4 regions of the Exiguobacterium sp. s161 genome follow, and region 1 is predicted to be linked to each of the others. Evidence: predicted binding sites of a transcription regulator. Region 1 holds the regulator's gene; each other region holds the start of a gene.

The links. The regulator Rex, encoded in region 1, represses fermentation and respiration genes when NADH is low (regulators of the CRP and FNR family bind a similar motif). The targets are predictions, from matches to a motif close to TTGTGAAATATTTCACAA.
Region 2: a site for Rex is predicted at 1,506-1,523, ahead of KNQ14_RS13115 (formate/nitrite transporter family protein). Genes of this name have one in related genera too.
Region 3: a site for Rex is predicted at 5,076-5,093, ahead of cydD (thiol reductant ABC exporter subunit CydD). Genes of this name have one in related genera too.
Region 4: a site for Rex is predicted at 3,476-3,493, ahead of adhE (bifunctional acetaldehyde-CoA/alcohol dehydrogenase). Genes of this name have one in related genera too.

The regions. Positions count from the first base shown of each region.
Region 1 is NZ_JACSNH010000001.1:7,041-14,915, forward strand. It holds gene KNQ14_RS00070 (flavin reductase family protein) at 1-237, shown strand, start outside; gene KNQ14_RS00075 (hypothetical protein) at 357-797, opposite strand; gene KNQ14_RS00080 (ATP-binding cassette domain-containing protein) at 779-2,680, opposite strand; gene KNQ14_RS00085 (redox-sensing transcriptional repressor Rex) at 2,848-3,507, shown strand; gene KNQ14_RS00090 (twin-arginine translocase TatA/TatE family subunit) at 3,507-3,707, shown strand; gene tatC (twin-arginine translocase subunit TatC) at 3,715-4,494, shown strand; tRNA gene KNQ14_RS00100 (tRNA-Ala) at 4,599-4,674, shown strand; gene KNQ14_RS00105 (S8 family serine peptidase) at 4,895-7,875, shown strand, end outside.
Region 2 is NZ_JACSNH010000005.1:108,062-115,936, reverse strand. It holds gene KNQ14_RS13125 (YitT family protein) at 1-621, opposite strand, end outside; gene KNQ14_RS13120 (hypothetical protein) at 758-1,360, shown strand; gene KNQ14_RS13115 (formate/nitrite transporter family protein) at 1,544-2,380, shown strand; gene KNQ14_RS13110 (DUF1232 domain-containing protein) at 2,416-2,742, opposite strand; gene KNQ14_RS13105 (aminopeptidase) at 2,934-4,157, shown strand; gene murB (UDP-N-acetylmuramate dehydrogenase) at 4,213-5,124, opposite strand; gene KNQ14_RS13095 (GNAT family N-acetyltransferase) at 5,372-5,887, shown strand; gene KNQ14_RS13090 (GNAT family N-acetyltransferase) at 5,935-6,387, shown strand; gene KNQ14_RS13085 (hypothetical protein) at 6,416-6,775, shown strand; gene KNQ14_RS13080 (hypothetical protein) at 6,888-7,823, shown strand; gene KNQ14_RS13075 (GNAT family N-acetyltransferase) at 7,812-7,875, opposite strand, start outside.
Region 3 is NZ_JACSNH010000007.1:130,498-138,372, reverse strand. It holds gene KNQ14_RS15090 (YcjF family protein) at 1-825, shown strand, start outside; gene KNQ14_RS15085 (peroxiredoxin-like family protein) at 866-1,525, shown strand; gene KNQ14_RS15080 (glycosyltransferase family 4 protein) at 1,586-2,704, opposite strand; gene ypfJ (KPN_02809 family neutral zinc metallopeptidase) at 2,898-3,740, shown strand; gene KNQ14_RS15070 (hypothetical protein) at 3,824-3,991, shown strand; gene KNQ14_RS15065 (nuclear transport factor 2 family protein) at 4,047-4,415, opposite strand; gene KNQ14_RS15060 (Rrf2 family transcriptional regulator) at 4,438-4,920, opposite strand; gene cydD (thiol reductant ABC exporter subunit CydD) at 5,129-6,859, shown strand; gene cydC (thiol reductant ABC exporter subunit CydC) at 6,856-7,875, shown strand, end outside.
Region 4 is NZ_JACSNH010000002.1:153,385-161,259, reverse strand. It holds gene KNQ14_RS08380 (hypothetical protein) at 1-281, opposite strand, end outside; gene uptA (undecaprenyl phosphate transporter UptA) at 340-933, opposite strand; gene KNQ14_RS08370 (Na+/H+ antiporter family protein) at 1,057-2,376, opposite strand; gene KNQ14_RS08365 (beta-class carbonic anhydrase) at 2,692-3,243, opposite strand; gene adhE (bifunctional acetaldehyde-CoA/alcohol dehydrogenase) at 3,579-6,173, shown strand; gene KNQ14_RS08355 (hypothetical protein) at 6,364-7,764, shown strand.

The DNA.
Region 1 (7,875 bases):
ATCGAAGTACCCGGAATCGCGGAAGCGAAAATTCGCTTCGAGATGCGCTTGACGCAACACGTCGAGCTAAAAGGTGCCGATCTTCTAATCGGGGAAGTACTGCGCTATCACGTTGCAGATGAACTCGTCGAGTCGTTCCGAATTGACGCGGCAGGCTTGAAGGCTGTCGCTCGTTTAGCAGGGAATGATTATGCGACGATCGGGAAGACGTTTACGATTGCCCGACCGACGAAATGATCGAAGTGTGAATGCCTGACTCATCGTATGATTCGTTTTGATTCAAACAAAAAGGAGTGGAGAGACCGGTCTAACTACCGGAATCTCCACTCCTTTTTTCATGTCGTTCATCTGATTCATCAAGGCTGCGGATCGATTTCGTTTGAAGAGGCTTCAAGTCCATGACGTTTACTGTACTGATAGCCATCGAGCAAATAAAAGACGATTGCGAGTGCCCATATTCCGACGCAGCTGATCAAGAAAGCGCTGATTGGAGAGACACTACCGTAATACGATAAGATCAACGGATCATTGAGTTCGACGAATAGCTGTATCGTCAGGAGCGTACAGCATAATCCCGAGAGTAAACTGATGAAGAGCCCACTCCATGTCTGGATGACGAGACCGATCATGCAGGAAATCAAGAGGAACAAAGGAAGTGCAGCATTGAAGGCATCTGGACGAATAAAGACGGATACATAATCGGCATATAACGGTACGAAATAGAGAACACCGGATAGTAATCCTAAGATGAGATTGATGAAAAAGCTCTTCGTCCGCATCAGTGTTGGTTCTCCCATCGTTCCATTAATTCGAGCAAATCGACATCAATCTGATCACGTTCTGCCGAAAGTGCCGTTGCTTTCGGAATGTCATTGAAGACTTCCGGTTCGCAAAGCAACTGTTCGATCTCCGCTGAACGCTGTTCGAGCCGCTCAATGTCTTGTTCGAGTTGTTCGATTTGCTGACGGCGCTTGCGCTCTTCCTTCTGCGCTTCTTTATCGATCGTCTTCGACGCCGTGACCTTTGCAGCTTTTGCTTCCTCGGCTTCAAGACGCGCAATCTCTTCTTGCTCCGCCTTCTTCTCCGTGTAGTACGAATAATCACCGAGGTATTCCGTCACGCCGGTTTCACTCATCTCGATGACACGGGTCGCGATCCGGTCGATGAAGTAACGGTCGTGAGAGACGAATAGTAGCGTTCCTTCATAGTCGACGAGCGCATTTTCGAGGACCATCTTCGAATCTAGATCCAAGTGGTTCGTCGGCTCATCGAGGACGAGGACGTTCGTCTTCCGGAGTTTCAGTTTCGCAAGCGCGAGACGTCCGCGTTCGCCACCAGATAACTCATGGACGATCTTGAAGACATCGTCACCGCTAAACAAGAATTGCCCGAGGACAGACCGGACTTCTTGTTCACGCATCAAAGGCCATTCGTTCCAAATCTCATCGATGACGCGGTTCCGGTCATTGAGTTCTGCCTGCTCTTGATCGTAATATCCGATCGAGACGCCAGTTCCGAAACGGAAATCACCGAAGAGGGGGCGTAAGCGACCGACGAGGACTTTTAGAAGCGTCGACTTTCCGATGCCGTTCGGTCCGACGAGTGCCAGTGATTCACCGCGTTGCAAGCGGAACGTGATGTCTTTTGAGACAGCTTCTTCGTAACCGATCGCCAGTTGATTGACTTGAAGAACGTCGTTCCCGCTCTGTTTTTCAATCGGGAAGGACAGGACCGTGCTACGCTCATCGCCATCTGGTCGGTCGAGTCGGTCGACCTTCTCGAGTCGCTTCCGGACACTTTGGGCACGTTTTGTCGTCGTCGCCCGAGCGATGTTGCGTTGAATGAAGTCCTGCATCTTCGCGATCTCTTCTTGTTGCTGTTCGAACTGTTTCATTTCTTGATCGTACAATGCCGCTTTTTGTTCCAAGTACTTCGTGTAGTTACCGGTGAACTTACGGCAGACATTGCGTGACAGCTCATAGACGACATTGACGACTTGGTCAAGGAAGTACCGGTCGTGCGAGACGATCAGAACGGCACCACGATAACCGCCGAGGTAACTTTCGAGCCAAGCGAGCGTATCGATATCGAGGTGGTTGGTTGGCTCATCGAGAATGAGGAGCTCTGGTGCTTGCAGGAGCATCTTCGCTAAGGCGAGACGTGTCCGTTGACCACCGGATAACGTTTGGATCCGGCGCGAATAATCGTCCGGATAAAAGCGCATGCCGTGCAGGACGGAGCGGATATTCGCTTCGAACTGATAACCACCCGCTTCTGAGAAGTCGTGTTGCGCTTGATCGTACGTCTTTAGGAGACGATCGTACGCGACCGGATCGTTCAAGATATGCTCCATGCCCATTTCGATTTCCATCCGGCGTAGTGTTCGTTCTTGTTCTTGGAGATGTTCAAAGACGGTCAGCATCTCGTTCCAGATCGTCTCGTTCGATTCAAGACCACTGTCTTGCGCGAGATAACCGATTTTGACATCCTTGCCTTTCATGATGTCGCCCGAGTCATGACTGAGTTCGCCAGCGATGATTTTGAGCAAGGTCGATTTACCGGCACCGTTTCGTCCGACGAGCGCAATCCGGTCACGCTCTTGTACTTCCAATTTGATATTTTCTAAAATCGGCTCAACGCCGAATGATTTCGAGAGTTGGTTGACTTGTAAGAGTATCATTTCCATCCATCCTTCCACCCTTTAGTCTATCACGAACAAAAGCGCGAGGTCCTGCGGAATATATTATTTGTGACTCTATGTGAAGTGGTTTACAATCAAGGAGAGTAGAAAGCTTTTTGCAAAGATTTGGGTGCCACGATGGATGTGGCCGAAGGGGGAACTGCAGGATGAATGGACCAGACACAAAAATTCCACAAGCGACAGCAAAACGGTTGCCGCTATATTATCGCTTCATCCAAAGTTTATACAATTCAGGCAAGCTCCGCGTCTCTTCTGCTGAGTTAAGCGAGGCGGTGAAGGTTGATTCAGCAACGATTCGTCGCGATTTTTCCTACTTTGGGGCATTAGGGAAGAAGGGGTATGGATATAACGTTCAACATCTCTTAACGTTTTTCCGCAAAACCTTGAATCAAGATGAGGTGACGAATGTTGCCTTAATCGGGGTCGGTCATCTCGGAACAGCGTTTGCAAATTATAACTTTTTAAAGAATAATAGTACTCGGATAGTCGTTGCGTTTGATGCGGACGAAGAGAAGGTCGGAACAACGACGCATGACGTTCCAATCTATCATGTTTCGGACATGAAAGAACAAATCGAAGCGAATCAGGTCGATGTTGCCATCTTGACGGTTCCATCCCAGTTCGCGCAGTCAGTAGCGGATGAGTTAGTCGAGTATGGTGTGACGGGCATCCTGAACTTTACGCCCGCGCGGTTGAACGTGCCAGCGAGCGTCCGGGTCCATCACATCGATTTATCGATCGAGTTGCAGTCGTTAGTTTATTTCATGAAGCATTATTCGCAATCAGCTGAAGGAGTGAAATCATAATGGAAAACCTTATCCCGTCAACTATAGCATTCATCGGACCAGGTAGCTTAGCACTAATCGGTGTCGTCGCATTAATCATCTTCGGACCGAAAAAGTTACCTGAACTTGGTCGTGCTGCGGGTCAGACATTGAAAGAGTTCAAGAGCGCAACGAACGGTATCATGGACGACGATAAAAAGGATGAACCGAAAGAGAAGTGATTGAATCATGGCGATTGATCAAGAACAAAGCGTGACGTCGCATCTAGACGAACTGCGTAAACGAATCGTCTGGTCGCTTATCATCGTCGTCGTCCTGTTCGCTGTTGCATTTCCGCTCGTCCGACCGCTCGTTCGCTTCTTGCAAGCGGACTTAAAAGAGCTCGGTATCGGTTTGAATGCCTTCAACGTCGCAGATCCTTTAATGTTGTATTTGAATCTTGCGTTCATCATCGCAATCGTGCTGGCATCGCCGTTCTGGATGTATCAACTCTGGGCATTCGTCCGCCCTGGTCTGTATGATAAGGAGCAAAAAGCGACATTGACGTATATTCCGGTCATCTTCTTTCTATTTTTGGCTGGTGTAGCCTTCTCATACTTTTGGTTGTTACCTTTCTTATTAAAAGTTTCGACTGAACTAGGGAAGGAACTCGGAATCGAACAAGTCATCGGAGTTGAGAACTACTTCAGTTTCTTAATCCGATTAACGATTCCGTTCGGTCTTCTTTTCCAATTGCCGGTCGTGACGATGTTTCTGACACGTCTTGGTCTCGTGACGCCAATTTTCATGCGAAAGAATCGGAAATATGCGTACTTTGCGCTGTTCGTCGTTGCGGCATTGATCGCACCGCCGGACGTGACGTCACATTTGATGATCTCGGTCCCATTGTTCGTTCTCTATGAGATCAGCATCTTGATTTCTGCGCGGACGTACAAAAAGGCCTTGATCCTCGAGCAACAGGCAGAGCTTGAACGACAGGCGGATTTGATGCGTGAATTGAATAAATGAATCGTGAATTCCTTCCGACGATTTTGGAAGGAATTCTTTTTTATGAAAGCGTTATTTTTATATTGATAAAGCAGTTAGCGATGCGTATACTAAAGTTAATTCATGGGGGCTTAGCTCAGCTGGGAGAGCGTTTGGCTGGCAGCCAAAAGGTCGTCGGTTCGATCCCGATAGTCTCCACCATATTCGTACACTTCAAACTCTTGAGCATTCAAGAGTTTTTTGTTGTTTTCAAAATATGGAAATGCAATATAAAGTGTCAATAAAAACAAATAATTATATAAAACAGACAGAACTGAATTGTTTATTTCCATCTATTTCATTAAACTAAATATACAGAATTTTCGTTTAACTGTTTTGTTGGTAACATCATTATAGTTTTTTAGAAAAGGGGAAAAGAAGCATGAAAAAGGAAATCGCACTCTTGGCAGCTGTCTTGATGACATCTTCCAACTTGGTCAGTGCTCAAGGAGCACTGTCCTCGCAAGATAAGGCAAGCGGTCAAAAGCCGCACGCCCTCTCACTTAAGAAAACAGGACAGGAGAAGGTGTATAAGCAGTCTGACAAGGTCCGTGTCGTCATCGAGATGGAGCAGAAGCCGGCGATTCAAATTGCGCAGGCACAAAACAAGCGGTATAGCACATTGAGCAATGCCGAAAAAGAGTCGATTAAGGATCGCCTCGTAAGTGTCCAAAAATCAGTCAAGTCAGCGATCGCTAAAAAATCGATTCCCGTTACATATAAGGAAAGCTTCACGACCGTCATTAACGGATTCAGTGGTGAAGTCAAGTTCGGCGACATCGAAGACATCAAACAACTCGACGGAGTCAAGAGCGTACATATCGCCCATGAATACGCGCGACCGAAAGCCGATAAAGGTGCAAAACCAGATATGTTATATAGCAAAGATATGGTTAATGCAAAAGAAACATGGCAGGACTACGGCTTCAAAGGGGAAGGGACAATTGTAGCGGTCATCGATACGGGGATTGATCCGTCGCATAAAGATATGGTGTTGAGCCCAGAGACGAAGATTGATTTGACTTCTTCGAAGGTCGAGAGTGCTAAAGAAACAAAAGGACTAAAAGGTAAGTATTTCACGGAAAAAGTCCCATACGGCTATAACTACGCTGATCACGATAGCGAAATCCGTGATTTAGGTGCAGGTGCATCGATGCACGGAATGCACGTAGCGGGTACGGTCGGTGCTAATGGAGACGAAGCGAACGGTGGTATCAAAGGGGTCGCACCGGAAACACAACTCCTCGCGATGAAAGTATTCGGAAATGATCCAGGCATGCCATCGACATTCAGTGATATCTACATCAAAGCGATTGATGATGCGATCGCCCTCGGAGCGGATGTCATCAACATGAGTCTCGGTTCGACGGCATCATTCGTCAACGCAGATGATCCAGAGCAACGCGCGATCGTCAACGCGATGAACAACGGGATCTTATGTGCGATCTCTGCTGGAAACTCGGCATTCACAGGACATGGTGCAGGCAATCCGTATACAGCGAATCCTGACATCGGTGTTGTAGGATCTCCAGGGTTGATCAGCCAAGCGCTACAAGTCGCATCGCTAGAGAATACGAAATTAACGCTTGAAGGTATGGCACTGACGATTGACGGACAGGATGCTGGGTATTTGGCGTACCAAAAACAGGACTCGCCGAATCCGATTAAGGTATTCAACAAGGAGAAGCAAGACGTCATTTATGTCGGCGATGGTCAAGCATCGAACTATCAAGGAAAAGATGTCAAAGGAAAAGTTGTTTTTGTTGTGCGTAACGGCAGTTTCAATTACGGTATGATTCAAGCAGAAGCTGAGAAACAAGGAGCAGCCGGTGTCATCGTTCGTGGACGAGTCGATCATGGGGATTATGTCAGCATGGCACTTAACAATCCGACGATTCCGATGGTGACGCTCAGCATCGCGGATGGGAATGATCTTGAAGAAAAAGCGAAAGCAGGTAAAGCAATTGCTGTCACGTTCGATGGAAAAGCGGTCTCAGCAGATAACCCAGTAGCGGGCGAGATGTCTGATTTCACGTCATGGGGTGTCACACCAAATCTTGATTTCAAACCTGAAATCACGGCACCGGGTGGAAAAATCTACTCGACGCTCAATGATAACGAATATGGCGTCATGAGTGGAACATCGATGGCAGCACCACACGTCGCCGGAGGAACGGCACTTGTCATGCAACGAATCGCGAAGGATTTCAAAGTCGATGGTGCGACACGCGTTAAACTCGCGAAGAATATCCTCATGAACACGTCACGTCCACAGCTTGATAAAGGGCAGTATAATGCTGAAGCGAAAACTGGTAGCTTCTATTCACCACGTCGTGAAGGTGCTGGTTTAATGGATCTACGTGCTGCGATGAAAACACCAGTCGTCGTTACGGAAACGAAATCGGGTGAAGGAAAGGCTGCACTCAAAGAGGTCGGTGAGAAATTTACGTTCACGCTCGATTTGAAAAACTATAGTAGCGAAAAAGTGACATATCAATTGGCCGGAACGGTACAATCGGATCTCGGTGCAGAAGGAACGAACTTCCTGGAAGCCAACAATATTTATAAGAAAAACTCAGTGGATGCGGTCGATCCGAATAAAGGAACGTTCCCAATCTCATTCGCAGTCGGTTCGAAAAAAGCAAGTTCTGTCTCCATCAATCCGAAGAGCTCAACGAAAGTAAGTGTATCGGTCGATTTGAAAGATACAGTCGATTGGGCAAACGGTCTTCCACTTGAGCAAGTCTTTGAAAATGGCTACTTCGTTGAAGGTTTCGTTCGTTTAATCGATACGAAGAGTAAAAATCCGGAATTGACAGTGCCGTACGTCGGATTCAAAGGAAAGTGGGATCAGGCACCGATCGTCGATGCACCGCGTTATGACGAAGAGAAGACATTCTACGGATTAACTGGATTAGCGACAGAAGTAAAAGATGATTTCGAGTTCCTCGGCACGAACACGGCGGGAAAAGTCGTTGAAAACAAGGTTGCGTTCTCACCGAACAACGATGGTAGCGTTGACGAGGCGTTCCCAGTCCTCTCGTTCCTTCGTAATGCACGAAAAGTCGAGTATTCGATTCTTGACCGGAATAAAGCAACACTCCGTAAATTAGATCTACAAACAGACGTTGTGAAGAACTATTATGATAGCGGTTCTGAAGATGGATTCACACCCGTCACAAGTGCGGCTTGGGATGGAACAGTCAATGGAAAACCAGTCAAAGACGGTCTTTACTATTACCAAGTGAAATCAGTCATCGATTATCCGAATGCGAAGTGGCAGTCGAATCTCTTCCCCGTCTATATTGATACGAAAAAACCAGCAGCAACTGTTCAATGGGATACTGCAAAAGAAACACTTTC
Region 2 (7,875 bases), on a different contig from region 1:
GATGATACATTGCTTAGAAGCAGAATAGAAACTGTAAACCGTCTGAAGGGCTTTGGCGCGAACGAAGCTCATGATGAGCGCGTACATAACGTGTTTTAAGTCAAACACCCACCAAACAAGGATGTAGATGACAAGATCTTGCATCAGAAATATGCGAGGAAGTGGCCAGTTATGAAAACGAGCGAAGAAAAACTTTCCAAGAATATCAAGCCCTCCAGTTGAAGCACCACCGAAGAATATCAATGCCATCGCAAGTCCAGAGACTAGACCGGCAAAGATGGAGGCGACGAGCGGATCATTTAAAGATTCCGGAACAATTTGAGTCGGAATCCAGTCGATTAAAAAAGAGGAAGCAACGACGATGATGCCGGATAAGAACATGAACCGTTTACGCAGAAAACGAAAACCTAAAAGGAAGAGTGGGATGTTTAAAAGCAATTGCGTTAAACCGATTGGCGTGTGGAAGAGCTCTTGGATGATGAGTGTGATCCCCATGATACCACCTGATCCGATATCATTTGGAGATAGTAGTAAACTGATGTAAAGGGAATAAAGCAATGTACCGATGATTAAAAAACTAATTTTTTCAACTCTCTTTTTCTGTGGGTGTGTTGTAGTCATGGCAATATGATGAGTGACCTCATGCTCCTCCTTCTGTGAGTATCTGCCTGCAAGAGTACGCCCATATGCATAAAATTTCAACCCTTCTTATGAAAAAAGATGAAAAAGGGTACGTTTTTTTAGGAAGGTGATGAAAATGAAAAAAACGTTCTTGCTTATTGGTTGTATTTGTTTAGTAATACTAATTGGTATTCGCATTTTTCAACCATCGGATGAAGAAAATCGAACGTCTATTTGGCATGATGGAGATCTCGTAGCGAGACAAGTGGGTGCTTCGATGATGAATACGGTAGCGGTTCGTCAATTAGCCGAACAACTTCCGTTCTCATCAGAATTAAAACAGGTAGATGTCGAAGGGGAATCGTTGCGGCTTGTTTATGAGGTTACAGGAAAAGAGCGACAAGCCTGGATTGGTACCGATACTGGAACACTACAAGTGAATCAGGATTTTTTGAAAGCTCGGTTATCTAAAGTGCTGATGCATCATACACTTGTTTTATTTTCAACGATTCCTGATTTGACCGATCTCGAAATTTACTACACGGATCCGTATTCAGGTGCAGATTTTACGATGGACCGGAAAACATTCGACGCCTACACTCCGACCGATATTGAACGAGCTACTTCCTCTTCTAGACGCTTTAATCGGGTCGTCATTGATGGTTATGTGCTCGATGCATCAAGGCGAAATACTTTCTTTGAACGCTTCGCATCACGACTACGAATTCAAACTAATTAGTTGTATAAAGCAAGAAAAGGCATTTTTCACAATCTCGACACAATGATATCGTTTACATCTCGTTCTTTTATAAAAACGATAAAACAGGTCTATTCAATACTTGAACATCTTTTAAGATGGAAGTATGATAATAAATGAACAAACATTGTGAAGTGTTGAACAAAAGAAAGAGAGGTTTCTACGATGAACGAGGTAGAAGCATTAGAAGGATTACGGAATAAAGCAATCAAGTCGACGTGCATGCTACAAATGCGTCCTCTCGAGTACTTAGTTCGTGCCATGCTAGCAGGGATTTTCATTGGATTTGCAATTATTTTTACCTTAAAAGCAATTAACGGTCTATATATGGCGGAGTCACCTGTTGCGACACTTGTTGGTGGACTGACCTTCGGAGTGGCACTCGTCCTGATCGTTTACGGTGGGGCAGAGCTGTTCACAGGAAATACGATGTATTTCACGACGGCGACGATGCGCGGCTATACGACGAAGATGGATACGATGAAGGTCTGGTTGATCTGTCTGATTGGAAATGGACTTGGAGGATTAGCATTTGCGCTACTCTTTTCTCAAACAGGAATCATCCAAGAGCTTGGTATGAACAACTGGTTATTTTCTGTCTCAGAAACGAAGATCCACCATACGACGTGGGAAATCTTCACACGAGCTATCTTCTGTAACTGGATGGTCTGTTTAGCGATTTTCATTCCAAAGAACATGAAGAATGAGTTGGCGCAGATCATGATGATGATGGTACTGGTCGCAGTCTTCTTCGCATCTGGATTTGATCACGTCATCGCCAATATGGCCTTGTTCTCCATTGCGTTAGTCGTACCACATCCGGATACGATCACATTTGCCGGAGCGATGCACAACCTGTTGCCAGCTTTAGCCGGTAACATCATTGGTGGAGCAGTCTTCATGGGAATGATCTATACGTGGCTGAATAAAGAAAAATTAGAAGTAGATGAATCACGTCAATCCACGACACCTGTTCATATTGCTTCGAAACAAAATGCATAAAAAAGAGCAGCTGTCGCGACAGCTGCTTTTTTCATTCATTCCATATGTTGAAAGCGATCGACGTCTGCAGCCAGTTCTTCGTAAATCGTCTCGACGATTTGTGCATCATCGAAGAGCCCGAGGACGTTATCGTCCGGTAAGGCGTCAACAGGAGACGTGAAGTACAGAACGGCCGTCAATAACAATTGTTCCTGCTCCGCATGCATTTCGAATTTTTTCTGATAGAGAGCACGAAGCATTTCAAGCAGTTGTTTTAATTGAAAATAAAGGACGAGTTCTGCCTCGCGTTCGATGTCCGAGCTTTCTGTAGACGCGATATCTTGCGTCAAGTGCGCAAGTCCGATTTCTGCTCGAACTAACAATTCTTGCTGTGCTTTTTCATCACCAACGAGGTCGAGTGCCTGTCAGTGAAAATACGTATAAGCCGATTTAAAATCGCCGGGTGTGAATTCCATGGTGATGCCTCCTTCTCTTCTCTTTCTAGTTTCGCCTTATTTCTTGCAAAATTGCAACTATTTCGTGAAAATAAAGATACAAGAAAGGGGATTACATAATGCCGACACAAGCAGAATTAAAACAATACGCGTCTTTAGCCGTGCGTACGGGAATTAATCTACAACCAGGACAACAACTCGAGGTGCGTGCAGGAATCGAAAATTTGCCGCTCGTTCGTGAAATCACGCGTGTCGCCTACGAAGTAGGAGCTACGCAAGTATATGTACAATGGTCAGATGATGAGATGACGAAAATCCGTTATTTCGATGCACCGGAAGAGTCGTTTGATACGTTCCCGGATTGGTTAAAAGCACGTTACGACCAACTGGCAGAAGAAAAGACAGCGTTCTTATCGGTCGTCAGTGAAGATCCGGATTTATTGAATGGCGTGGACTCGAGCCGAATCGCACGTGCGAATAAAGCAGCCGGTGTCGCTCTTGCTAATTGGCGGAAGTTCGTCATGAGTGACAATGTCAGCTGGTGTGTCGTAGCAGCACCTTCTGAAAGCTGGGCGAAGAAAGTATTCCCTGATTCAGAGAATGCTGTTGAAGAGCTCTGGTCAGCTATTTTAAAGGCTACACGTGCCGATCAAGCGGATCCGGTCGCTGCATGGGCGGATCATGATCATAATCTGCGTTCAAAAGCAAAATTCCTGACAGAGAAGAAATACAAAACATTGCACTACACAGCTCCAGGAACAGAATTATCAATCGAATTACCAGAACGTCATGTTTGGTTAGGTGGCGGTGGTCCGAATGCAGATGGTGTTGATTTCATCGCGAATCTGCCGACAGAAGAAGTGTTCACGTTACCGAAAAAGACAGGAGTCAACGGACACGTCTCGAGCACAAAACCGCTTAGCTATAGTGGGAACTTGATTGATGAGTTCACACTCTGGTTCGAGAACGGAAAAATCGTTAAAGCGGAAGCGAAACAGGGTCAAGAAGCATTAGATGACTTGATTTCACTTGATGAAGGTGCACGTTATCTTGGAGAAGTTGCGCTCGTGCCACACCGTTCGCCGATTTCTGACTCGGGTATCCTATTCTATAATACATTGTTTGATGAAAATGCTTCATGCCACTTAGCGATTGGTCGTGCGTACTCGACGTGTCTCGAAAGTGGTCCTAGCCTTTCAGCAGAAGAACTAGAAGCACAAGGCGCGAACGACTCGATGACGCATGTCGACTTCATGATTGGATCAGCGGATCTATCGATTGAAGGAGAACTTGCAGACGGAACGCGTGAATCAGTCATGCGTGACGGAAACTGGTCAATCTAAACGAACAAAAAGGTGAGTCCGAATACGGAGCTCACCTTTTCTTGTAAGATTCTTGTTATGCTTCTTCACCGATAATTTTCACTTCTGTCTCAAGTAAGATACCGAATTTTTCTTGAACCGTTTCTTGGACATGACGAATGAGCGCGATATAGTCGGATGCTGACGCATTCTCGACGTTGACGATGAAACCAGCGTGTTTCTTGGACACTTCAGCGCCACCGATGCGTGTTCCCTGTAAGTTGCTATCTTGAATCAGCTTCCCTGCAAAATAGCCTTCTGGACGTTTAAAGACGCTACCACAAGAAGGGTACTCGAGTGGTTGTTTCGTTTCTCGCTTATGCGTCAAATCATCCATGACTTCCTTGATTAGTGCTGGGTCACCCTCTGTTAAGGCAAATCGACCTTCGAGGATGATGTATTCTTTCTTCGAGAAGCAACTTGTCCGGTATCCCAGTTCGAGTTCATCATGCGAAATGTTCAACAGTTCTCCTTGTCGTGTCAATACAGTAGCGCTATGGAGGCAATCCTTGACTTCACCACCGTATGCTCCCGCATTCATGATCAATGCGCCACCAATCGTTCCTGGAATCCCACAAGCGAATTCAAGACCGCTGAGCTGATGCGCGTAAGCTACACGAGACGCTTCGATGATTGCTGCACCACTTTGAGCAACGAGTTCATGTCCTTCAACCGAGATATCGGTTAACTTCTCAAAGGAGAGGACAATGCCGCGGATGCCGCCGTCACGTACGACAAGATTCGATCCGTTTCCAAGCAACGTCAAGGGAATACCTTGTTCGTAAGCATATCGGACGACAAAAGCCGTTTCTTCATAAGAGGTTGGAATGATGAATAAATCCGCGATTCCTCCCATTTTTGTATACGTATGATATTTTAAAGGTTCATTGATTAGTACGGACTCTTTTGAAATGCCTTCATACAGTCCCGTCATTACTTGTTCAGTCATTATGGTCTCAGTCCTTTTCATGAATTCCTACCAGCGCTCATGCGCTCAAAATATATTTTAACATTAATCGTGCGGTCGTTGTTCAACATACTGTTCCCAAAATACCGACTTATGCCGGGAATTGCAAGCACTAGGGAGTGAATGTCATCGATTAGTAATGAAAAATGTCACAAGGAAAGCAGGGGCAGGAAGAGGAATGAAGCGAAAAGAACTCGGGAAAAGAGAAGTATAGAAGGAGGCGATGACGATGGAAAGTGAACGTTTATGGATGCGACCGTTTGAAGAAGAAGATTTCAGTTTTTATAAGTCACTTGTTCAAAATGAGCAAGTCATGCGTTATATCAATGGAGGCATTGCCTTGAGTGAAGATGAGGCACGAGAGTGGTTCGAACGGCAATTGGAGCGATACTCGGATGAGCGACAAACTGGTTTTTTACTGTTGTTCATAAAAGAAACGAATGAACCGATTGGCTTCGCCGGATTATTGATGCAGGAAGTCGATGGGAAAGAAGAGTTAGAGGTCGGTTATTGGCTCGAACCAAAGCACTGGAAAGTCGGTTATGGTCGTGAAGCAGCAAAACAATTAATGATGGAGGCGTTCAATCGAGGGCATGATCGAATCATCTCGATCATTCATCCCGATAATCATGCTTCGCAAAACGTCGCTCGTGCCAACGGACTGAACTGGGAAAAAGATACGGTGTTTAGAGGCATTCCTGTCACGATTTACGCTGGACAACTATCACGACTTTGTCGTAACTAAAGAGGAGAGTTTTTATGTACGAATTTAACTTCGCGTCTTTTCACTCCATGACACCTGATACCTTATATGCACTTTTGAAATTACGGACGGATATCTTCGTCGTCGAGCAGGAGTGCGCGTATCCGGAGCTAGATGATCAAGATCAACAAGCGACACACCTAATCGTCCGGAGTGAGAGTGGTCAAATCGTCGGATGTCTTCGGATGTACGATCACCCGACAAAAGGAGTCGCGATTGGACGGGTAGCTGTTCACCATGCTCACCGATCGGTTGGGTTAGCGAGACAAATGATGGAGAGAGCGATGGTGCATTTGCAGAAAGAAGCTGCGATCTACTTACAGGCACAAGCACACCTAGAAGGGTTTTACGGATCGTTTGGTTTCGAAACCGTATCCGACCCTTATTTAGAAGATGATATTCCACATGTGGACATGCAGTTTCACGCAAAGGATTCAAAAAAAGACTTCACGTCGACGATCGATGAACCGATGAATAAGTAGAATGAACTTTTTCGGAGGTGGATCAGTCATGAAGAAAGTGCTGGTCATTTTCGCTCTTAGTCTAATTGGTATCCTATCTTTAGGAGTCGGTATTTCGTATGCTCAATTGCAGGGGAACTATCGTGACTCTGAAAAAGAGTTGATGACGATTTTAGAGCGGCAACATGATTTATCAGCTTCCTCCTTTCTTGAAGTGCGCGCATCATTCTCTTTAAGACATCGACAAATCATACACGTTCGACTTCGGGGTGAACCTGCTATCACATATGAGTTCATTCAGCCAAAGGATGAAATCGAATACCTGGGATCTGTCGGAACAAGTGTTGAAAAGACAGGAAAACAAGATGCCGTCTTTCGAAACGCTCATTTAAAAGTCGGTAAAAAATAAAAAATGGAGAATCTTCCTGAAACGACGGAAGATTCTCCATTTTTTGCTTTCAAGACGATAGGATATTGCGTACACTACGAAGAGATACTGGAATGAGGAGGTCGAGGGAATCATGTGGAAACCCTTTATAAAAAATCAATCAATTGCACCGGCGTTACAAGCCTTCCGGGAACTTGACATCGAAATGTTTCGGACACATGTTGCCCAACTGAACGATGCGGAACAACAGGCCTTACAATTCATTAAGCGGGCGCTAGAGCAGGATTCACCTGCTCATTTAAAAATAGCGCTTGAAATGAAACAACCACTCGTCGAAGTCGATCGTCTGTTCCAAACACTCGTCACGTGTCAAAATCGTCAGCAGTTACTCGAAATGCTGCTAGCATACGGTCTAGACGTCAATCAAGTCTATACACTTGAAGGGCATCGCTCGATTGTCCGCCAACCCCTTCACTTTCCGGTAGGTCTATATGCGGCGCGCCATTCCGAGTTGTGGGCACTTGTTGCTGAAAAGCTGGACTTTACTTATACGATGCATCTTCAACGCAGTGATCAATTCATGGAGACGCATGAATTGAGTCTACTTGATCTCGTCTTATTGCTCGATATCGAAGAGGAGTTGACGGTTCGAGTGCTGGATCAGCTGTGCGAATGCAAGGCGACCGTTGGACTTGCAGAACGATTACAACGTCCCGCTTCACCATTGTTACTAAAGACGATTGAGGCGGATGCCTATCTAGCGACGTTTGTTTATGCTAAACATTATTTCCCGTTTTATGCGCTGATCGGACGACAAACCGTACTGTTCCAATCTTTATTGAACCGTGTGATGCAAGCGTCCATTGCTTCTGAAATGATTGAAGATGCCTTGCTTGCTTTTCATAATCACCAACCTGGACTTGCCTTGACATGGGGAGATGCCTATATCGAACAGTTGTACGAGATGGGGCTAGTGCTTCGTAAAACGGGTCATGTTGATTTTCGGGAAATGGATGCGGAGTATGTGTTACCTGAATACGATGAAGTGATTGAACGATTACGTGGTTAACGATTTATTTTGAACTTGAAACGTATGCCAATGAGAAAAAAGTTGGATATCG
Region 3 (7,875 bases), on a different contig from region 1:
CAAGTCCGGCAGCATCCGGAGGATAAAGTCATCTTCGTCGATACACCAGGATTGAATGATGCCAATACAAAGAACTCGGAAGCGACGTGGACTTACTATCAAAGTGCCGATGTCATCCTTTATTTTTTAAATGCGGCAGGTACCGTCTTATCTGAGACGGAGACGAAAAACTTTCGAAAAATCTATCAACATAACCAAAATGTCTTGATCGTCGTGACGAAGATGGATGCGACGGATGATGTCGACACGATCGTCCACCATATTGCAGAAAAACTACCAGGACCCAAAATCATTCCCGTATCAGCACGAGAAGGAACGAACATTGATCGGCTCCGCCGGGAGGTCCTCGATATCTTAAAAAAGTTCGACAAGGATAATGTGTTCGTTCGCCAGATGGATCCGACCGTTCGCGGGAAGATCGCCAACAATTGGATCGTAGGTGCAGGAACAGCCGCTGGTGCGATTGGTGCCGTGCCGTTTCCGGGAGCTGATATCATTCCGCTGACTTCAATTCAAATCGGCTTGATGCTCAAGTTATCGAATCTGTATGAACGGCAGTTATCCAAAGAAAGTGCGAAGGAGTTGCTTGTCGTGACGATCGTCGGAAACTCCGGAAAAACCGCCTTTCGGCAAATAGCGAAGCTCGTTCCGGGGTATGGTGCCGTCATTGCCGCGGGCGTTGCTTCGACCGCCACCCTTGCACTCGGATATGGAACAAAATATGTCTATGAGAATAAGCTCGAGCTGACACCGGAACAACTAATGGGGTTTGTGAAACGATTCAGGAAGAAGGCGGAGGAGTCGTCAGAAGAGACAAACGAGTAATCTCCCTGTTATTCTATACAGCAACAAAGGGGGAGAACATATGACACGATTACTCGAAGAAATCAAACAGTATCAATCGGAATTCCGACAAAAGGCACCTGCTGAGAAACAACGATTGATGGCGGAAGCGACAGCTGAGCTGGCTGCTTCTGGTATCGCAAAAGGTTTAGGTGTCGGTGATACGATTCCACACTTTACGTTACCCGATGTATCCGGCAAGCCTGTGGCGATCGAGACATTACTCGAGCAAGGTCCTGTCATCTTGACGTTCTATCGGGGTGGCTGGTGTCCATACTGCAATCTCGAGCTTCGCGCGTATGAACGGGAAATCGACCGTATTCGTGCTCAGGGAGCGACTGTCGTTGCAATCAGTCCGGAGACACCTGAATTTGCTGAGCAGACAGCAAACAAGAATGCGTTAAGTTTCCATGTCTTAAGTGACGTTGATTTACATGTATCCCGTCAATTTGATTTGGTGTTCGACCTGCCAGATTATTTGATTGAAATTTACAAAGCATCGGGACTTGATGTAGCGAAGCACAACGGAAATGAGGATTGGCAGTTACCGAAACCGGCGACGTTCATCATTGATACGGACGGTGTGATTCGTTTCGCAGAAGTACCATCGGATTATACAAAACGCGTTGATCCAGAACACATCCTCCAAAACCTTGAACAGAATAAAAAGTATGAAGATTGACTTAAACGGTCTGGCTTCTCTCTACTTGTTGGGAGAAGTCAGACCGTTTGAAGTTTCCCTTTATTTTGTATCAAGAAGTACTCGTCTCAGCCATTCTTGAAATTTGAGATCAGTCTGTTGCCAATCCATTGCCCGTGCAAAATGATGAGCGGAGATGCGAATGGCTTCGTACTCCTCTGGATCTCGGAAGCAAGCTCGCATTTCGGCAGCGAGTGCACCAGGTGTTTTGTTTTTAGCCATGTAGCCTGTCATGCCGTACTGAACGGCGTCTCGGACACCAGGAGCATCATATACGATGGATGGTGTTCCGACCGCCGCCGCTTCAATAATAGAAAAACCTACGCCTTCACGTATGGAAGGGAAAAGGAGAGCGGTGGCACGACTCATCATGCGGCGCGTTTCTGTTTCAGTGACTGAATCGTAATATGTGATAGCATCCTTCACTTCTTTAGGAAGGGGAAGTGTAAGGTATTGCAAAAGATGAGAGCTGTTACGGATACCAATCAGCCAGAGGCGTGTCTCAGGAAACTCACGTTGGACCATGAGGAATGCCCCAATCGCATCTTGAAGTTCTTTTTCGTTCAGACGGTTGATATATAGAAAGGTTGGAACATGTTCTTTTAACTCCCATTCCTGTTCAGACCACGGGGAAAAGGAAAGTCCTGGCGGCAACATCGTGATATGACTGTTAGTAAAACCAGCACTTTGTAGTTCGTCTACAACAGAGGGGCTGACAGTCAAGGCATGACTATCTTTATACCAGCTTAACCGTCGAGTCTCTGTCCATTCGCCAAGCTTTGAAAAAGGAAACACAAGCGTCGTCGACCAACGCTCACGAATCAATTGATAAAGAAATAAAGTTCGTTTATGACGTGGAACATAAAGTGGTGTGAAGAAATGAAACCCATTCAAATGATCCAGAACTAAATCAATCGTTTTAGCATAAGACCAGTAATAATAAAGTGCATATGGAATAAGAGAAGCTGTCGTACCATAACGGAGGTAAGTGATACCATCTCGATACTCCGTCGGTGATCCGCCCTTGAATGAGACAGACAAATGGGTAACTCGGTAGGTAGTACTGACACGCCGCAACATTTCATGAATAAAAGTTTCAGCTTCTCCGGCTTGTGGATGTCGAGCATCACGCCAAGATAAAAAAAGTAGATGAGGTTTCATGTCGTACCTCCTTTGCGTAGAAAAAATTGGATCCGAAAGATCGGTTCTGCTACTAATCTTCTCTACAGTAGAAGGATATTCCTAGAAAATGCATCAAATCAATAGACTTCTGTTTCATCCATGATGTCCTGAAGCGTTACGTATAAAAGCTTTTGGGTAAAGAACAATAACGAAACGGGTAGGAGGAAAGCGCATGAAATGGAAGGGAAGAGAACGGAGTTCGAACGTCGAGGACCGGCGGGGAATGAGTGGGAAAGGAATCGCCGGTATCGGCGGTGGTGTCGGGATCATCCTGCTGATCGTCATCACATTGATGGGTGGTAATCCAACTGAACTACTCGGAGACTTAACCGGTGGGGATCAGCAAAATACGACGTATGAGGAAACAGCGCAGGAAAAAGAAGCAGCGGACTTTGTCTCCGTCGTCTTGGCCGATACGGAACGAGTCTGGGCGAAAGAATTTAAAGAAGATGGTAAGACCTATAAAAAACCGACACTCGTCTTATATACGGATCAAGTTAGTTCGGCTTGCGGACAAGCAGGGAAGTCCGTCGGTCCCTTTTACTGTCCCGGTGATCAGAAATTATACATTGATTTAAGCTTTTATAATGAACTGCAGACGAAATACGGAGCACCGGGCGATTTTGCGATGGCCTATGTCATTGCGCATGAAGTCGGGCATCATGTCCAGACGTTACTCGGAAAATCGGATGAGATCATGCCACTTCGAAAGCAAATGAGTGAGGAGAAGTTCAATAAATACCTCGTTCGATTCGAGCTACAGGCAGATTATTATGCCGGCGTCTGGGCGCATCACGCGCAAGGAGAAAACTTGCTCGAAGAAGGCGATCTCGAAGAAGCGTTGACAGCAGCCAATGCTGTTGGGGACGATACGTTACAAGAGAAAGGACAAGGATATGTCGTACCGGAAAGTTTCACTCACGGCACATCGGCGCAACGAGAGCGTTGGTTCCAAAAAGGCTTTGATAACGGCACGATCGAAGGTGGAGACACATTCAAAGCGAAGAATCTATAAAACGAAGTAAAGACATACCTTTTGAAACATTTTCCAGTCGTTTCCGTAAAGAAGAGAGAAGGATTCAAAGGGGAGTGTTGAAGTTGAAGCACATCAGTCTATTTTTGTTGCTGTATACGGTTGTCGTCGTATTGACGTACATCGTGTCACGATTTGCGCCAAACTTGTTGGTCTACATGGTCTATATCGCGATTGCGTCGTTACTCGTCATCACGGGCTATTTATTGAAACGGCTTGTACTGAAACGTTAAATACCAAAAAGGGGCTGACTCACATGTCAGCCTCTTTCGCTATTTAAAAGCAATCTTATGAACGGAACATCGTCGGATCATCTGGAACGTTCTCCAGGTAAGCGATCCGTCCGTTTTCATTAAGACGTGCGATATCTTTTCCGTCTTGCGTGAAGACGCTACCGTCTGCCCGTTTTCCGCAAACTGCCCAGCGTGTTTCATATGTTCCTGGTGTTGTTTCTTCCCAGCCTGCGTACATGTGCTTAATGTCTTGATTCGCCGTAAACACATGACGGACGAACTGTTTCCAGGCGTCGATGCCGTGCTTTGGTTGTCCGTTCAGGACGAACGTGATGTCTGTCGTGAATAAGGAAACGAGATCCTCGAAAGCTTGTGCGTCTGTGCGTGACGCGTCGAATAAGTCGAAATAACGATTCAATACCATAGTAAAAACCTCTTTCTGTACATTAAAGTGTCATCATCCGGTCTGTGATTAACGCATGCAATCGTTCTAAATGCTCCGGTGGACAGGAGGCATCAATCGCTTGACGGATCGAGCCGATCGATTCGCGCTTCAACGTCGATTGCCACGCATCTTCTGCCTCTGTCATCAGATTCGAGAGCAGACCGATCTCCTGTTCCTGAATCCCCATCAAATCTTCAAAGACACCACTTGACGCGTACAATGTCTGTTTGCCCTCAATGGCTTGATAGACATCGAAGATTTGAATTTCTTCTGCCGGACGTCGCAAGCGAAAGCCCCCTTTGACACCAGGTACGGAATACAACAGATCCGCCTGAACGAGTTTTCGTAAGAGCTTTTGGAAATAGGTCGGTGAAGCACCAAGTTGCTGACTAATGAACTCACCGGACAAAACGGCGCGCTCCGGCAGGAAGGTTAAGAGCAACATCGCATAAACGGATTGCTCGACTCCTGTTTTCATTTGCATAGAAAGACTCCTTTCGTTAAACGTGGATAATGTATATCCATAATAGTTCGATAATGAAAAATTGTCGAATGATATGCTCTCACAAAACCGTCACACCTTTTCGACAGCATCTGCATGGCATCCCCGTTCCGGATTCGGTATACTAAATGTACGATATGTGAAAATATTCACTAAAAGTCGTTCACACTTTGTGAAAGGACGTTTGTATATGAATCCATTAAAAGGAATCGTCCAGATTCCACGTAATATTCTCATTCAATTCATCATTGCGGCTTTCTTAATGGGGGTCGCAGTCGTCGGTCAGTCATACGGCATCGTGTTGACGGTCGATCGCATTTTCCTAAAAGAACAACCGTTTGAAGCTGTCATTCCGTTACTGCTCGTCGTCCTCGGGATGTTATTGCTCCGAGTCGCCGTGACGTATTGGAACGGTCGTCTCGGTACGACGTTATCGGCACACATGAAGCAGGCACTCCGGGAAGCACTCGTCGCGAAATACACAGGTCGTTCGGTCGAGATGATGCTACAAGGGCAAGCGGGACAGAAGGTCAGTGTCTTGCTCGACGCTGTAGACGAGATGGACAGCTACTACAGTCAGTACTTGCCGAAAGTTGTCCAGACGACGATCGTTCCCTTGATGGTCTTGATCGCGGCATTCAGCTATGACTGGATCACCGGTCTCGTCATGATGATCACGGCACCGTTCATTCCGTTGTTCTACATCATCATCGGCATCATGACGCAAAAGCGGGCGGATGCTCAACTCGAGAAGATGACGGCATTCTCGGGAACGTTCCTTGATACGTTGCAGGGACTGACGACCTTGAAGTTATTTGGTCGTGCAAAACGACAACGTGACGTCATCGAAAAAAGCAGTCTTGATTTCCGAGATGCGACGTTAACGGTCTTGAAGCTCGCCTTCTTGTCGTCGTTGATGCTTGAGTTCATCTCGATGCTCAGCATGGGAATGATTGCACTTGAGGTCAGTCTGCGCTTGATTTTGTTCCAAAGCATCACCTTTATCCCAGCGTTCTTGATGCTCGTGTTGGCACCAGAATACTATCTTGCCTTAAAAGAGATGGGAGCTGCCTTCCATACGGGACGCGGTAGTGTCGCGGCAGCGAAACAGATCGCAGCCGAATTGACGGCAGACGATCGTCCTGTTGCCTTTGGGCAATCAGAACTTTCGATGAACCGTCCACCACGAATCGTCTTGGATGAAGTCGGCTTTACGTACCAAGAAGGACGTTTTGCCTTGCAAGATATCGGGCTTACGATTGAGCCGTATCAAAAGGTAGCGTTGATCGGTCGCAGTGGGGCCGGTAAATCGACCGTCTTGCAGTTGATTGCCGGACTCGCGGATCCACAAGAAGGACGGATTCTACTCGACGGAACCGAGCGCGGTCAGGTGGAGGAAACAAGCTGGTTTCGTCAGTTGAGCTACATTTCTCAACATCCGTATCTGTATGCCGGAACACTGGCAGAAAACATCGCGATTGGTGAGCTTCGTCAAGCGACGCCGGAAGAGATTTTCGAAGCGGCGCAGGCGGCAGGGCTCGAGGAGTTGATTGCGACGTTGCCTGAAGGGATCGACACGGTGATCGGAGAAGGTGGACGCGGTCTATCGGGTGGCGAAAAACAGCGTGTTGCGTTAGCACGAGCGTTCTTGAAACGCCCGAACGTCGTCGTCTTTGATGAACCGACGACTGGACTTGATGTCAAAACGGAGCGACTGCTCCAACAAGCGATTGAGCAACTCGGACAATCGGCAACGGTCATCACTGTCGCGCACCGTTTGCATACGATTGAACGATCGGATCAAATCGTCGTTCTCGACGGCGGACGAATCGTCGATCGTGGCACCCATGATGAATTGCTTGGTCGCGATTCGGAATATGCGCGGATGCGTAGCGTCCAGAGAGGGGAGGAAACACGATGAAGGAATTATTAGGAGTCTTTCGGTTGATGGTGCATCAAAAACGCGATATCGCCTGGTCGATCTTCTTCGGTGTCCTCGCCGGTGTGACAGCGGTCGGTTTATTCGCAGCAAGTGGTTACCTGATTTCAAAGGCAGCCTTGTTGCCACCGATCCAGACACTCGCCGTCTTGATCGCCCTGCAAAAAGTGTCGAGTCTGACGCGCGCCGTCAGTCGGTATGCGGAACGTTACTATTCGCACCGGGCGACGTTTACGATTCTTAGTGACATCCGAACGTCATTTTACCGTCGTCTCGAGCCGCTTGCGCCAGGGATTTTTGGTAAGTACCGCAGTGGTGACTTACTTGCGCGGATCGTCGGGGATGTTGAGAGTCTACAAAATACCTTCTTACGTGTCCTCTATCCACCTATCGTGTTACTGCTCGTTTTCTTCTGTACGATCTTTTTCGTCAGTTTTTTCTCATGGACGATTGCCGGGATTCTGTTGCTTGGTTTAATTCTGACCGGTTTCTTGATTCCGGGATGGTTCGCGTACCGTGAACAACGCTTCGCCCGTTCAGTCCGTGTTCGACGTGGTGACTTGTCGACAGAAGTGACAGAGTTATTCCAAGGCTATCGTGATTTGAAGATTTACCAACAACTCGACCAAAAGGAACAGGACTTGAATGCCGTCGCGAAACGGTATGTCGAGGAAGAGAAACGTAATGGTTTACACGCTGTCTCGAACCTGGCCTTGAATACGATGGTGACGTTGATCATCTCTTGGCTTGTCCTTGGTGTCGGTGCCTATCTCGTCGCAAGCGGACAACTCGAGGGAGTTTTCCTCGCTTTACTCGTCATGACATCGCTGACCGTCTTTGAAAATGCGGCACCGATGGCGATCTTACCCGGCTTTTTTGAAGACAGCCGGCATGCTGCGAAACGACTTGATGAAGTCGTGACCGAGCAAGAAGAGCCAACTTATGACACGTTTGTTCTCAATCAGGCACCATCCTTTGAAACGAACGCGTTGACGTTC
Region 4 (7,875 bases), on a different contig from region 1:
ACGTCATCATCGCAACGGGAAGCGACGAGTAACAAACGTCCATCCGGAAATCGATCGACGAGCGAAAAATCAATTTCGCTTTTTTTAACGATCGTCGTCTTACGCCAATCATCCTTCAATTGATGAATGGAAAGGACGTGTTCATTGCGTGCTTCGTCGAGGGTTTCTTCGACGATTAAAATATGTCCGTCGACGGTGATTCCGGTCGCGACAGGATGACCCGCCCGATAGGATGCAGTCAAACGACGTAACGGAAAATGAGCAAGTGGGGATGTGAGCATGGCAGGACCTCCTGTTTGTTTAAAAAAACAGTCCGTCGTCAGACAGACTGCTAGTTGTTCAAACTGTTCGTTGACGGCGTTTGTAGATGACATAGAAGATGATCAAGACGACGGCAGCGATTAGGACACCGTTCGTGTACGGTGCAGCCACTTCCTTGATCGAGCGCCAGTTCGTTCCGAGCGTTTCACCAAGATACAGGAACAAGATCGACCACGGAATGATCGCAAGCACCGTATAAAGAGAAAACTTCGTTTGATCCATCTTGGCAAGACCTGCCGGAATCGAGATGGCATGACGGACGACCGGGATGAAACGGGCTCCAAAGATGACGCCTTGTCCGTACTTTAAGAACCAACGCTCGGCTAGATCGAGATGATGTTCTGAAATCAAAACATACTTCCCGTATTTCAGGATAAGGGGACGACCGCCGTAGCGAGCGAACCAATATAAGAATAATTGCGAGAATAATCCACCGATGACGGCAGCGACGATAGCAAGCGGCCAGCCGATCGTTCCTTGGGAAATCATGAATCCACCGTAAGAGAGGACGATTTCACTCGGTATGATTTCAATCATCAACCCGAGGGCGATGCCGAAATATCCGAGATCGGCAAGCGAAAGTAAAATCTGGTTGACGACTTGAGATAACACGTTAGACAACTCCTTTGTATCAGTTCATTCCTTTATTTTAGAGAACCGAGGACGAAATGAAAAGGAAAAAAACGGAGACAATTTAAAAGACGGATCCGCGATGACAGCGAATCCGTCTTGTTTTTATAATACGACCGCAGCGATCGTACCGAAGATGAGTAATGGAATATTGTAGTGCAGGAACGTCGGAATGACCGTTTCTCGCATGTGATCATGCTGACCATCAGCATTCAAACCACTCGTTGGTCCGAGTGTCGAGTCAGACGCCGGGCTACCCGCGTCACCGAGCGCACCTGCTGTACCGATGATTGCAATCGTCGCTTCTAAGCTGAATCCGTACTGGATACAAAGTGGAACGAAGATGGCAGCAATGATTGGAACGGTTGAGAAACTTGAACCGATACCCATTGTAACGAGAAGACCAATCAAGAGCATGACGAAGGCAGCAACGAGTTGTGAATCGCCCATCAACGCTTTCGAGTTTTCGACGAGGGGCTCGATATCGCCCGTTTTACGTAAGACGTTCGAGAAGCCATTCGCTGAAATCATGACGAAACCGATGAATGACATCATGCGCATACCGCGTGTAATGACGTCATCTGCTTCACTGAAACGAACAAGACGAAGCAGCAAGAAGAGGATCAAACCAGTTGTTGCAGCGAGAATCATCGACTCCGTTTGCAGTTGGACGATCAATGTCGCGATGACGACGATACCACTTAAGACAAGCTTCGTTTTCGTGATGACTGGGATTTCATAATCGTCCGGTGCGATGTCACGCATCTCATATGTCCGTTCTTTACGATATGAGTATAGACCGATCAAGAGACCGACGACCATCCCGAGTGCTGGAATCGCCATCGCTTCGATGACGGAAGCTCCAGCAGTATCGAGACCATTTGCCTTCAAGTTCTTTAGTAGAATCTGATTGAGGTAAATATCTCCGAATCCGACTGGTAAGAACATGTATGGTGTCACAAGACCGAATGTCATGATGATCGCTATCCGACGTCGATCGATCTTCAACTGAGAGAAGAGACCAAGGAGCGGCGGAATGATGATCGGAATGAACGCGATGTGGATCGGCAACACGTTTTGTGAACTGATCGCAAGTAACAGAATCGCGAACAAAATGAATCCTTTTAATTTTTTGACGGAAGCGGCACTTGCGTTACCACGCGAACGCGCAATCAAAGAGTGAGCGAGTGCATCCGGTAAGCCTGTTTTCGAAAGAGCAACGGCAAATGCACCGAGCATCGCGTAGCTCAGGGCGATTTCTGCTCCGTCACCAAGACCACCGGAGAATGCTTTTGTCGTCGCAGTCAGGTCAAGACCACCGACGAGACCACCAGCAAACGAACTGATGACCATCGCGAGCACGATGTGGACGCGGAAGATCGCTAAAATAAATAGTAAAAAGACGGCAAACAATACGGCGTTTATCATTCAATAAAACCACACTTTCTTTTGTTATCACTGCACTATACTAAAGTATCTTACAGCCATGTTGGAATGCTGTCAAGAGTAAAAGTCTGACCTCGTAATCGAAAGATGAATGATACGCTTTTTTAGCTCTCCACAAGAAGTTACATTCTGTTATACCCCGAAGCATGAAGTGAGAAGCGTTTTGAACACTGAAAATGACTCATACGAAAAACGTGCCATCCTTCTCCGTTACGAGAAAATATGGCACGTTATTTTTAAATTAAGACGGAGTAGAATATCCGAATCTATTTGCGTTTCTTCTATAGAGAGTGATCAGCAATCGACGACGTCGAGCTTACCAGTACCCGGATCGATGACGAGTCCGTGGACGTTCGTCCCAGGTGGTAGTAATGGATGGTTCTTCACGAGGCTGACCGAGTGAGCGACGCTCTCTTGAACTGACGTGAAGCCACGCAACCATTGATTCAAATCAACACCTGATACTTCAAGCGTGTGAAGAATCTGTTGGTCGATTCCCCGATCCTTCATCTCGTTGATCATGTGGTTAGGATCAATCGTGCTCATGCCACAGTCGTGGTGACCGATGACGACGACTTCTTCAGCGCCAAGGGCATACAATGCGACGAGAATCGAGCGCATGACGGAACCGAATGGGTGCGAGAGGATAGCACCGGCATTTTTGATGATCTTCGCATCCCCGTTCTTAAGACCAAGTGCGTGTGGGAGGAGCTCCGTCAAGCGGGCATCCATACACGTCAGGATGACGACCTTTTTGTCTGGGAACTTATCCGAGACGAACTGCTCATACTGTTTTTCGGCGACGAATCGCTCGTTGAAGGCTAGCATTTCCTGTACAACTGACATTCAAGTGTCCTCCTTTAGTGGTAGCTCTTAATATGTACCCCATATCAGAATACAAGATGATGAAATGGCTATCAAGTCACGAAAATGCGAGTGTGACAAATCGCACACGTCTTCGTACATAGAGCAAAACGATGAAAAAGGAGAATCCGCAATAGATGTAAACGTTACCAAGGATGTGAGGGAATTCACAGGATGGTCATGCACAAAACAGGAAAAAGGGGTTATGATTGATTTGTGAAGGAAAGCACAAACTATTGAAAAACAGCTTGGCATTCCTGACATAATGGTTGGCAAATCAAACTCAGATTCGTTCCAAGACAGGGAGGAAACCACTCATGGCTGTGAAAGAAAAAACAAAATCGACGGTAACGCCGGTCGAACAAGCAATTGGACAAATTGTTGAAAAAGGACAACGTGCATTACAGGAGTTATTGACATTCGATCAAGAAAAAATTGATACGATCGTCCGTGATATGGCACTTGCCGGACTTGAACGGCACGTCGAACTCGCTCGTCTCGCAACAGAAGAGACAGGGCGCGGTGTCTTTGAAGATAAGATGATTAAAAATATATTTGCGACAGAATACATCTACAACAGTCTACGTCATGAAAAAACGGTCGGGATTCTGGAAGAAGATGTCCAAAACGGCATCACCTATATCGCTGAACCGGTCGGTGTCGTCTGTGGTGTCACACCAGTCACCAACCCAACGTCAACGACGATGTTCAAAGCATTGATTGCGATTAAGACACGTAACCCGATCATCTTCGCGTTCCACCCGTCGGCACAACGGTGTTCCGTCGAAGCGGCGAAAACACTTCGCGATGCAGCCATCAAAGCTGGGGCGCCGAAAGACTGCATTCAATGGGTCGAAGAACCATCACTTGAAGCAACGAAAGTCTTGATGAACCATGAAAACATCGCCATGGTCCTGGCAACAGGTGGTGCAGGAATGGTCAAATCAGCGTATTCAACAGGTAAACCGGCACTCGGTGTTGGACCAGGGAACGTTCCTTGTTACATTGAACAATCAGCAAAAGTCAAACGGGCAGTCAGCGATCTCGTTCTCTCAAAAACGTTTGATAACGGGATGATTTGTGCGTCTGAGCAAGCCGTCATCGTTGACCAAGAAATATATGCAACGGTCCGTGCAGAAATGGAAGCACTCGGTTGTTACTTCTGTACACCGGAAGAAAAACAACGCCTCGAATCACTCGTCATCAAAACCGATACATGTGCCGTCAACGCGGACATCGTCGGGAAACCTGCGACATGGATCGCAGAAAAAGCCGGCATCGACGTTCCGGAAACAACGGTCATGCTCGTCGCGGAACTCGAGCACGTCGGAGCAGCAGAACCACTGTCTCATGAAAAACTCAGTCCCGTCCTCGGTGCGTACCGCGTCGCTTCGACCGAAGAAGCGTTCACGATTGCCGAACAGATGCTTGAAATCGGCGGTCTCGGTCATACAGCCGTCATTCATACGACGAACGATGACTTGATGACAGCGTTCGGACTCCGCATGAAAGCCTGCCGGATCCTTGTCAACAGCCCATCTGCTCATGGCGGAATCGGTGATCTGTACAACGAGTTGACACCATCACTGACACTCGGTTGCGGATCATACGGGAAAAACTCTGTTTCTGAAAACGTGACAGCGAAGCACTTACTCAACGTCAAAAAGGTGGCGAGACGACGCGTGAACATGCAATGGTTCAAGGTCCCTGAAAAAATCTACTTCGAAAAGAACTCTGTTCAGTATTTGCGGTCGATGACTGACGTCTCACGTGTCATGATTGTCACTGATCCAACGATGATACAGTTCGGGTATGCCGATAAAGTAATTCAAAACTTACCACAGTCCGTCAGTTACCGGATCTTCGACCAAGTCGAACCAGATCCATCGGTGACGACTGTTCAGACAGGTGCTCAAGCGATGCGTGATTTCAAGCCTGACTTGATTATCGCCCTCGGTGGTGGTTCAGCGATGGATGCTGCAAAAGGAATGTGGCTCTTCTATGAACAACCGAACGAAACGTTCTCAAACTTACGTCAAAAATTCCTCGATATCCGCAAACGGGCATATCAATTCCCGACACTCGGTCGTCAAGCGAAGTTCGTCGCGATTCCAACGACTTCTGGTACGGGTTCAGAAGTAACACCGTTCACCGTCATCACGGATAAAGAAAAAAACGTCAAATACCCGATTGCTGACTATGCGTTGACACCAGACGTCGCAATCGTTGATCCAGAATTCGTCATGACCGTCCCAGCTTCAATCACTGCTGATACCGGAATGGATGTCTTGACGCATGCGACAGAAGCATACGTCTCGGTGCTTGCGAACGACTACACGGATGGACTGGCACTCAAAGCAATCAAGATGATCTTCGACTACTTGCCACGAGCATATGCTAACGGATCAGACGCCGAAGCACGCGAAAAAGTGCATAATGCATCAACGATGGCAGGGATGGCATTCGCGAACGCCTTCCTCGGCATCAACCACTCGATCGCACACAAAATCGGTGGCGAGTTCCACACGCCACACGGACGGACGAATGCGATCCTGATGCCACACGTCATTCGCTATAACGCGTCACGTCCAACAAAACTAGCAGCATTCCCGAAATATGAATCATTCGTTGCGGATGAGCGGTATGCCGACATCGCACGCTACCTCGGTCTTCCGGCAGCAACGACGGAACAAGGGGTCGAATCCCTCATCCAAGCCGTTGCCGATCTTGGACAACGTCTCAACATCAAGATGTCATTCAAGGCGCAAGGCATTCAAAAAGCAGACTTCGAGGCAAAACTCGATAAGATGGCAGTCGATGCCTTCGAGGATCAATGTACGACAGCGAATCCGAAGATGCCGCTTGTCGCTGAATTACGGACGATCATGGAACAAGCATACGAAGGCATCTAAATAGAGAAAAATACCATGGCACCTGATCGTTCAACCGGCTTCTCACTGTGAGAAGCCGGTTTTTGTTTTGGGAATCAGTGGAGACAGTCAGAGAAAAAGTGGGATATAATGGCTGTTGAATGAATTTGATGTTTTTGGTTTCGCTGTAGCAGGAATATTCAAACATCAGACATAAAAAGGAGGAAATGGGATGGAGTCAAGGCAAGAAAGGAAACAACGACGGTTTTCCGTCTGGGATGTCCTGTTTGGCGTCCTCATCGGTCTCATCTTTTTCGGTGTCATCTATGGTGTGATGGCATTTTTGACTTCACAAATCACCTCATCCTCAGACTATCAGGATCTCGTGACGCAGATGCAACAGGCGGACGTCTCCTGGAAAGATGCAGACATCACGGTGTCATTGATGCTTCTGTTCGTCGGTGGGCTATCGATCACGATGCCGAGCGCGGTCCGAGAAGGAATCATCAATCAGGTGCTCGATGCGAGTTCTGCCGGCGACGTCTTATCGTTGTTTGGGATTGACTTAAAGCAAGTTCTTGCACCACTTACGTTTGATGTCTCTTACGGCACGTTACTCTATTCCGTTTTTGGCATCGGTTTGATTGTCCTGTTATTTTTGGTGTTACGGATTAAGGCAAGTCGGCTCGGTTGGACGATTCGATCGATCAGTTTCTTCTTAACGGTCGGAATCATCTGGTTCGTCCTTGCCGGACGCGGAAACGACGTGCCATTCCTCTCGTTACAAGACGGCTATGCGATGAGTGGGATCCTACCGCTTCTCGTCGTCAGTTTGCTTGGTTGGATGGCGTTCTTCCCGCAAAAGTTATCCGGTTTGACAGCTGCCGGTCGTGCCAGCTTGCTGATTTTAATGCTCGCAAGTACACTTCAACTCGTCTTTACGGTACAGGACGAAGCGGAATATGACGGCGATTCCTCACTACGGACGGCACTCACCGTCGCGAGTCTGAACGCCGGAAGTGGCGGGATGTACGACTGGATCCACGGCGGTCAGGTCGTGTATCAAGCAGATGTCCTTGGAGCGAATGCGGAAATCCCGGTCTCGATGTTGAACGGGGAGACCTCAACGGATCAGCTCAATGACTCAATCCAAAAAGTCGTTGATGGAATCGACACAGACCGGGTGACAGAACAATTGTTGACATTACTCGGTGGAGAACGTCCGGATTTGTCAGCAACACAATTGAAGCTCGACCCTGTTGATTACGGCGTCGCGCGGCAGACGATCCAAGTAATTGATGCGGAATCGGCAGGAGCGACGCCACCGAATGTCTCGAGTGAGAGTGCGTACTGGGTGCTGTTGCTCGTAACGTTCGCGATCTACTTTGTCTGTAGTATCCGAAGCTTCAAGTCGATCATCGACCCATTCATTTTTGCGATCGCGATCGGTGTCATCAGCTTCATCGTCAGTCAAGCTTCATACGTTCAGTTCGCGATGAAATGGCGCAGTGACGTCTTATTCGAGTTCGCTCAACAGACGGCAGGTTGGACGGTACTCTACGCTGCAGGTCTTGCGTTACTTGCCGGAATTCTTGGTTATGTCGTCCGACGGAAACCAGAGAAAACGGTTTAAGGGACGTGGAGTGATGAAGCTCATGCACCATGAATCCAGACGACGAACGTTGCTGTAACTCATTCTTGCTTTCTACAGTCGAGAGATAAGCCATGGAATCTTAAGCTTCAT